Regions from separate parts of the Bartonella sp. HY328 genome, predicted to be linked through region 2. Evidence: predicted binding sites of a transcription regulator. Region 2 holds the regulator's gene; the other holds the start of a gene.
What was found. The regulator LexA, encoded in region 2, represses DNA repair genes until DNA is damaged. The targets are predictions, from matches to a motif close to TGTTCNNNNTGTGTTCNG.
Positions count from the first base shown of each region.

Region 1: a site for LexA is predicted at 2,316-2,333, ahead of N5852_RS10260 (DNA recombination protein RmuC). Genes of this name have one in related genera too.

Region 1 covers NZ_CP104883.1:2,399,477-2,403,916, reverse strand. Annotated here, with positions in the region: gene truA (tRNA pseudouridine(38-40) synthase TruA) at 1-598, opposite strand, end outside; gene fmt (methionyl-tRNA formyltransferase) at 621-1,544, opposite strand; gene def (peptide deformylase) at 1,544-2,068, opposite strand; gene N5852_RS10260 (DNA recombination protein RmuC) at 2,396-3,553, shown strand; gene N5852_RS10255 (metallophosphoesterase) at 3,617-4,440, opposite strand, start outside.
Region 2 covers NZ_CP104883.1:1,489,556-1,493,995, forward strand. Annotated here, with positions in the region: gene imm45 (Imm45 family immunity protein) at 87-413, shown strand; gene lexA (transcriptional repressor LexA) at 1,054-1,806, opposite strand; gene hfq (RNA chaperone Hfq) at 2,040-2,276, opposite strand; gene N5852_RS06350 (hypothetical protein) at 2,647-3,243, shown strand; gene N5852_RS06355 (phosphoadenylyl-sulfate reductase) at 3,607-4,380, shown strand; gene cysD (sulfate adenylyltransferase subunit CysD) at 4,383-4,440, shown strand, end outside.

The DNA.
Region 1 (4,440 bases), 910 kb from region 2:
TTATCTGATTGTGCAAAAAGGCACGCGCACTGGCATAAATATCAATATAGTCGCCATTGCGAATTACATCTAAACGATCAAGGGTTCGAATAGGACTTTTGGCTTGACATTGGGTCGAGCGAAAAGTGGTAAAATCATGTCTTCCTAAAAGCCTTTGCGCTGCCTCATGCATTTTATCGCTATCCAGGGGTTTTGGCACCCACCAAACGCGCTTGGCATCAAGAGCGGTATGGGAGCGGCGATTTAAAATACGATAATGATAATGGCGCTTTAAAGCTGAAAACCGCGCATTAAACTCTTCATCAACAAGCTCAACAGCAAGGATTGATACCGTGTCGCGATTTTGAATGAGATGGGCATTACAAGCATCACGCACCGTGTCAATGCGCCATTCCTTTGTCAAATCAACATGAGCAACTTGCCCCAAAGCATGCACCCCTGCATCGGTGCGTCCAGCCGTCGTAATGGTTGGGTTTTCGCCTGTGAATTTAAAAATAGCGCTTTCAATTGCCCCTTGGACACTTGCAAGATTATCCTGCCTTTGCCAACCAGCATAAGGCGTACCATCATATTCAATTAAAAGCTTATAGCGAGGCAAAGCACAATCCTATTTTTATTAGCTAAATGACGCTTGTTACAACATTGCCGCGCAAAAATTCATCACTATTTAATGCTTTACCACCAGCTTTTTGCAATCTTGTCAAAATAACTTTGCCATCTTGGCATTGAACCGAGCAATCTCGTTTATCAAAGCTTGCAATTTCACCTAGCGTTTTTTCACCAAGTTTAGCACCAAGAATTTTTACGCGCTCGACACGGCCACCAATATCCATTTCGCACCAGCTACCTGGAAATGGTGCAAGACCACAAATTTGCTTTTGTACGCTGCGTGCTGTCTGCGTCCAATCAATACGGGTTTCTTGCTTGCTGATTTTTTGTGCGTAAGTGATGCCTTCATTGCTTTGTTGGGTGAGGGGAAGTTCACCTTTAGCTAGCAAGTCCATGGCTTTCACCATTAAATCTGCACCTATTTGCGATAATGCATCATGTAATTGCCCGGCAGTCATTTCTTCGCCAATGGTAATGGATTGCGTTAGGGCAACAGGGCCAGTATCCAACCCCTCATCCATTTTCATAATCATCATACCAGTTTCGCTGTCACCAGCCATGATAGCACGTTGAATTGGGGCAGCACCTCGCCAACGCGGTAAAAGTGACGCATGGCCATTATAGCAGCCAAGACGTGGCGCATCTAAAATAGCTTTGGGTAATAATAGGCCATAGGCAACCACTATCGCGGCATCCAAGTTTAAGGCTGCAAACTTTGCTTGCTCTTCTTGAGATTTCAAGCTTTTTGGCGTAAAGACCGGAAGGCCTAAAACTTCCGCGCGATTTTGTACGGGTGATGGCGTAAATTCAAGCCCACGGCGACCGGCTGGGCGCGGCGGTTGGCTATAAACTGCAACAATTTCATGGCCAGCTTTGACCAAAGCATCAAGAATAGTCACCGAAAAATCGGGTGTGCCCATAAAACATAGCCGCATTATAATACCTTTTCGCCTTGTTCTTTTGCCCGTTTTTTAAATTTCTTTACCACCATTTCGCGCTTGACACGTGATAAATGGTCGATAAAAAGCTTGCCATCCAAATGGTCGATTTCATGTTGGACGCAGGTGGCTAAAAGATCATCCGCAGCAATTTCTTGTGCCTTGCCATCAAGATCAATATAGGTAACGCGCACCATTTTAGGGCGCTCTACTTCGGCATAATAATCAGGAATGGAAAGGCAACCTTCTTCATAAGTATTACGCTCCTCCGACGACCAGATGACTTTGGGATTAAACATCACCATTGGTGCTTTAGGCTGGTCTTTATCAGCAACATCCATGACTAAAAGCCGTATAGGTTCAGCAATTTGTATAGCCGCAAGCCCAATTCCCGGTGCTGCATACATGGTTTCAAGCATGTCATTCGCAAGCTGGCGTAATGCGTCATTAATGCTTTCCACTGGTTTTGATATTTCCCGCAAAATTGGATCGGGCAAAATAATAATCGGTTTTATAGACATGGCCTTCAGCTAACCAACTGCAAATAAGCAATTTTTACGTATTAAAGTAAGCGCATTTGATTTTGCGTAAAACCAAATGAAAAAGATGAACGATAAGAGCAATCCATATAATCCGCCATTAAAATTGAAAATGAACAGAATATAAAGTTTGGCGAATTTACCCGAACATGTTGCAAGTGTAAAGTTCAAGCAGATATTAGCTGTTATCAAGTCTGTCAACAATAATTAAAATAATATGTTCATGTTTTGATCGATTTTTGTTTCTGTTTTATTTAATATTGTTACACAATTTGATTCGTATTTTACAATTTGAAAGACTGGTACTCCATGCCAATCAGCAATTTTTCCTCAAGTGAACTCGTTATGTTTGGGCTTGGCAGTGTGCTTATTGGAGTCATCATTATCGCAATTATCGTCTCTAGGCTTAATCTACGACAAAAATTAAGTATTGAGATTGAGGCTGATGAGCGCGCGCGCCACAATGATTATCATATCAATGCATTGCTGCAAGCCCAGGCGGAAATGCAAGGGCGCATGCAAACCATGGCGGAGTTGTTTGGTACACGCCAAGCCGAGCTTAACCATGCAATTGGCGAACGTTTAGATGGTTTAAGTCAGCATTTAGGGCAGTCTATTGGTCAACAAACCCGCACAACTCATGAAAATTTGGTACGTTTGCAAGAGCGGCTTGCGGTTATTGATCGTGCACAAAACAATATTCAAACCCTTGCAGGGCAGGTTGTTGAATTGCAGTCGATTTTATCCAATAAGCAAACACGTGGTGCTTTTGGTCAGGGGCGGATGGAAGCTATAATATCCGATGCATTACCGCCAACCAGTTATAAATTTCAAGCAACTTTATCAAATGGCACAAGGCCTGATTGCGTGATTTATTTGCCCAATGCTGCGCCTCATCTGGTTATTGATGCAAAGTTTCCCTTAGAAGCTTGGAATGCGATGCGTGAAGCAACAACGGATGAACTTCGCCAAAGAGCCGAGCAACGTTTTCGCACTGATATGGATGTTCATATACGTGATATTTCGCAAAAATATCTCATAAGTGGTGAAACCCAAGACACAGCCTTTATGTTTGTGCCATCAGAATCAATATTTGCAACCATTCATGAAACTTTTGAAAGCATTGTTGAAAAAGCCAATCGTGCTCGTGTTATTATTGTGTCGCCGTCATTATTATTGCTAGCCATTGATGTGGTGCAACAAGTCTTAAAAGATGCGCGCATGCGTGAGCAGGCTCATTTAATACAGGCAGAGGTTTGGGCATTGATGCAAGATCTTAACCGCCTTGATGAACGGGTGCGCAAATTGCAAAGTCATTTTCAAATGGCCGAAAAAGATGTTGATGATATTCTTATTTCTTCATCAAAACTATTGCGGCGCGGTAGCCGCATTGAGGCTTTGGAACTGGGTGAAATAAAGCATAATAAACCGCCCGATGATGGTTTGCCATCGGATAGTTTACTGTAATTTATTAATAGGCCTGAAAGCCAAGCGCGTTGGTGACTTTGCCAATGCGCTTGGCAGTTATCATTAATATTTTAAAGTGCGGCTTTCTTCACGGCCAAAACCTTTAATTTCCAAGCGGTCATCATGAACGGTGAATATCGAATAAGCAGTCGTATCAGGCGTTTCCACCATGCCTTTTAAATTAACAAAATATTTGCCGCCTTTTTCGCCATAATTGCCTTGATGATTATGGCCACAAAAATAGCCGATAACATTTTTATGGGCGGTTAAAAGATCAAGCAGCCGTTCGCTATCCCACATATTGTGCATATTGGCTGGAAAAATCGGATAATGTCCAAAGACGACAACGCGTTCATTGGCTTTTTCTGCGGCTTGTATCGTATTTTCCAACCATTGGAACTGCTCGTCAGACAAAGAGCCATTCCAGATCTGTGCATTATCAGCGCCTTTGGCTTTTAATGCGTCTAAACGTTTTTGAGCAATTTCCAACCGCGGATCATCAGGTATGTTGAGGTATTTATTACCTTTAGGTGGAGCAAATAGGCTTATTTCATTGCCATCAATGACAATAAAGCGGTAACCACCACCACTAAAATCATAATAGTTTTTGGTAAGTCCAAGGGTGCGGGAGATAGACCTGATATAATCGCCTGCAACATCATAATCATGGTTGCCTAAAACAAAGAAGTTTGGATGTTTTAAGCGGTCATAAATTGGTAAAATATCGTTAAAACTGGTATAATGGCGGTCAATAATATCACCAAGGGTGATAACAAATTCCAACTCTTCCTTATTGTAATGATTGATGCATTCTTCCAATTTCCAGAGGCTGTTGGCATAAAAACGCGTTTGGCCATTAGAAGCAATTGCCGCATATTGAGGATCGG
Region 2 (4,440 bases):
TATATTATACTTATATCAATAAATAATATTTAAATATAGCTTGCTAGCAACAATTTATTTTGGATGACACATAGGTCAATAATGCGATGATAAAATTAAAAGATTATAAAGAAGCATTATTAAGGCGAGGAAATGTATTGAGAGTAAAAGGCATATATCCTCATGAAGCGTTTGTTGACTTGATGATCTTTGAAACACAGAAAGCAATTTGTCCGCTAGGTCTTATAGTTACAACTGGGTATAAGGCTGGTTTAATTCTACAAACATATCCTGAGGAAGCTTATGCATATCCATTAAGCGGCATATATAAGCATTGGCTAGTAGAGAACTGGATAAAATGGGGGTATCCAAGCTGCGATATTGATGATGTATATATTATAGAACGTTATTTTACCGCAACGGTCTGTTTTTAATTCGGTAAAATTGGGCTGCCCGATTTTAAAAGGCTTAATGCCGGTTTTGCTTGGTTTCTTTCATTGAGCAGCATTGAAAACTAAATTGATAAATTTTAGCATTATTGAAGGTTTCATTGCAAATATCTCGGTTAAGCACTTGGCTTTTGTGTCGAGAGCCAATCTTGCAGCTTTTACCAATCCCTTTTACTAAAAACAGACGCATCGCCACCAAGTCATTTATTCATAGCTTTTGAAGGTTGAAAGCAAGCATATTTTGCTTTTGTTTTTTTAAATGGAGATTAGTTGTCTTTTATAAAGTATTAAGGCTGAGGAGGCGGTCATTTGCTAGCTTAAAGGGGAGGGGCTTTTAGTTGATAATTGTCAACTAGTCTCGCCTTATTGTTTCAATGAACATTGGCAACCTAAAAAGAAAATGTGTTGCTATCTCAATCTCAATCTCAATCTTTGCCAAGGGAATGGATTGGCAAAGAGTTTATTCTCCTTAAAAAACTTGCGAAAAAGGAATGATTGCTATTTGATGCGATTATAAAAAACTAAGGCCAATACCTTAAAAATTATTTTCCCATGACAAGAATATTCCCACATTACCTTTGTAATTTTTAAATATAGCTTATCATCGACATCAATAGCGCCAAGCCTAATAACTGCGGAATAATCCTACCAACTTTCCTTGAATATTAACGCGATTGGCTGGTAGAATGCGGCTTTCATAAGCGGGGTTTGCCGCCTCCAGCTCAATAAGATTTCCCTTTGGCTTATAGCGCTTCAAGGTTGCTTCTTCATCATCAACCAAGGCAACCACAATTTCGCCAGTTAGTGCCACGTCAGCCTTACGGATAATCACCGTATCGCCATCATGAATACCAGCTTCAATCATCGAATCGCCCTTAACCTCAAGGGCATAATGTTCGCCCTTGCCAATCATATCAATTGGCATAGTAATGCTGCTTGTTTGGTGCTGAATTGCCGATATGGGTACGCCAGCTGCAATTCGTCCCATAACAGGAATGTCAACATTACTATTAGCAGCGACAAGGCGATTAGCCGAAATTGTGCCATTGCCAGTGACTGTGCCATTACCAGCGACTGGAAATTTCGATTTGGCAAGCGAATTTGGCGAAGCCAAATTGCTATTATCCGCCATGCTGCCATAATTATAAGAGGGGCGGTGGGGCATATCGGGAAGTTTAATAATTTCCATTGCGCGGGCGCGGTTTGGTAGACGGCGAATAAAACCACGCTCTTCCAATGCGGTGATAAGCCGATGAATGCCCGACTTAGATGCTAGTTCAAGCGCATCTTTCATTTCATCAAATGATGGCGGTATTCCTGTTTCTTCCAGTTTTTCATGGATGAACATCAGCAATTCACGTTGTTTGCGCGTTAACATAAAAACCCCATAAGTCGAATCATTGGCACAAATAGTGAACATATCATATATGTTCCACTATTGTTCTGCAATAGGGGCAAATAATTTAAATTAAATTGCAATTTTGAAGTGGTATTGCATTTTTATAATTTGTTTAAGTACTGTTTTTATTGGCTTATTGGATTTGATGTTTTTAAACAAAAATGCCGGCTGTGTTAGCCGGCATTTTATCAAAAATATTGCATGTTGAAGAATTAATCTTCTTCATTTTCAAACATTTGCACTGGCTGGCTTGGCATGATTGTTGAAATAGCATGCTTATAAACCAATTGCGAATGACCATCTCTACGCAATAAGACGCAGAAATTATCAAAAGAGGTGACAATACCGGTAAGCTTGACGCCATTTACCAAGAAAATTGTCAATGAAATTTTTTGCTTTCTTACGGCATTCAAAAATAAATCTTGAAGATGTTGCGCCCGTTCTGCCATTGTTTTTACCTTTTATTGCGAACCGCATAACTAATTATTTTTATTTCATAGCATGCTAACAGCAAGGGCTGTCAAGTTAAATTCAAAATTATTACAATATATTACAAAATATTTTGTTTTTTGGCTTGTAATTGTAGGATTTTCGCCGCTAACGCTTTTGGTTTCGAGCAAAGATCGGCCGTTGGAGCGGTTGGCGTTATTTATGTTCAATTGGTTTAAACGCCCATTAATAATTATTGAATTGATAGGGCCTATACTCGCCTTAGTTTTGCGCTTTGTTCATTACTATGTAAAAATTGTTGCGGCAAGCTGTTCAGCAACAGTTCAGAATAATGGGCTATCTTTAAGGCAATGATACGAGGTTACTTTTATGAATAAGATTTCGGCACTTTTTTTGACATTGCTTGGAACGGCGTTGATAGCGCCATCGGTTGGTTATGCAAAAATGACAATTTATACCAATCCGCCAGCAGCTGCTGCGCCATTGCCACCAGCGCAACCAACACAACCCGCACCGCCACCACCGCCAGCACAAAATCAATATCCGGAGCGTCCTGTGCAGCCTGCACCACCACCAAGTGGTAATCGTCCGCAGCGCCCGATGCCACCGCAAAATGATAGGCCAATTGTTGTGCCAGGTCCCGTTGCGCCGCAATATGACAATGCCTATCCGCAGCGCCCAATGCCGCCACAATATGACCGCCCACAATATGATAGACCGCAATATGATAGACCGCATCCTCCGCGTCCTATGCCGCCGCAAGATAGCCATGGCTATCCCTTAGACACAAGACCAAATTATCAAGGACCAAATGGTCAAGATTACGATAGGCCAATTTATAATCCAAATGCACGGCCGCAATATAACCGACCAAATTATAACCCACCACGGCCAAGGCCACAAGACCAACGGCCAGTTTACCGTGATGATGATAGGGGCTATTATGATCGTCCATCGCTCTATTAAGAGTGGTGATGAAATAAAGTTAGTTTAAAAGTCAATTAAGGCTGGAAATAGACAAAAATTGGAAATGGTTTTGCCAATTCTAATAGTCTATTTCCAGCCTTTTATTATTTGTTACTGGTAAATATTGGGTATAAAACCTGTTATTGCATTAATCAACTGCCATAGTTTTTTGCCAACTGAGCCAAAATTTATCCCTATTGCTGCATGCAGATAAAATTTATCTCAAATGCAATGAATGTAAAAATTTGTTTCGGTTGTGTGGCATATTTTAAAAACCCTATCGGCGCAAAATAACTAGAATAAGTTTAAATTCCTGTAATCGGCTAACAAGTGCATTTTGCTATTTTGATTGCGGGGTTGGACATGACGGATTATTTAACCAATATTGCAGGTGAACTTAATAGCAAATTCGCGCGCTTAACTGTTCTTGAGCGCCTTGAAGCCGTTGCCACATCTTTTCCTAAGGGCTGTGTTTTTACCACCAGTTTTGGCCTTGAGGATCAAGTTCTTACTCATTTTATCGCGCAAAACCGTCTTGCTATAAAAATTGTTACCTTAGATACGGGGCGCTTGTTTCCGCAAACCTATAGTCTTTGGCAGGAAACAGAAGAAAAATACGGCATTAGAATTAAAGCAAAATACCCCCAAAGTGAGGGGCTAGAAGCATTGATTGATGATCAAGGCATTAACGGTTTTTATTTTTCGCCTGATATGCGCAAACAGTGCTGCTTTACCCGAAAAATCGAGCCTTTAGGCCGCGCATTAATCGGGCAACAGCTTTGGGTAACCGGTTTGCGTGGTGATCAATCTGCAGCACGTCATGATTTGGCATTTGTATCGTTTGATAGTGGTTACAATCTTATTAAAGCAAATCCGCTTTATGATATGAGCCGCAACGATCTTGTATTGATTGCGAAGCAAAATGACATTCCGATTAATAGCCTACACCAGGAAGGCTTTTTATCTATTGGCTGCGCGCCATGTACCCGCGCCATACGCGCTGGCGAGGAGGAGCGTGCTGGCCGTTGGTGGTGGGAAACTGAAACTGCCCGCGAATGTGGCTTACATGTGCAAAATAGCCATTCCTTGTCCGCAAAAACCACCAATCAAGCCCAAGCAGCTTTTGAGAAAGTTTGACAATGTATTTAGAACAAAGCGGCCAACCGCAAAACCCAAATAAACACCTAAACTCAAGTA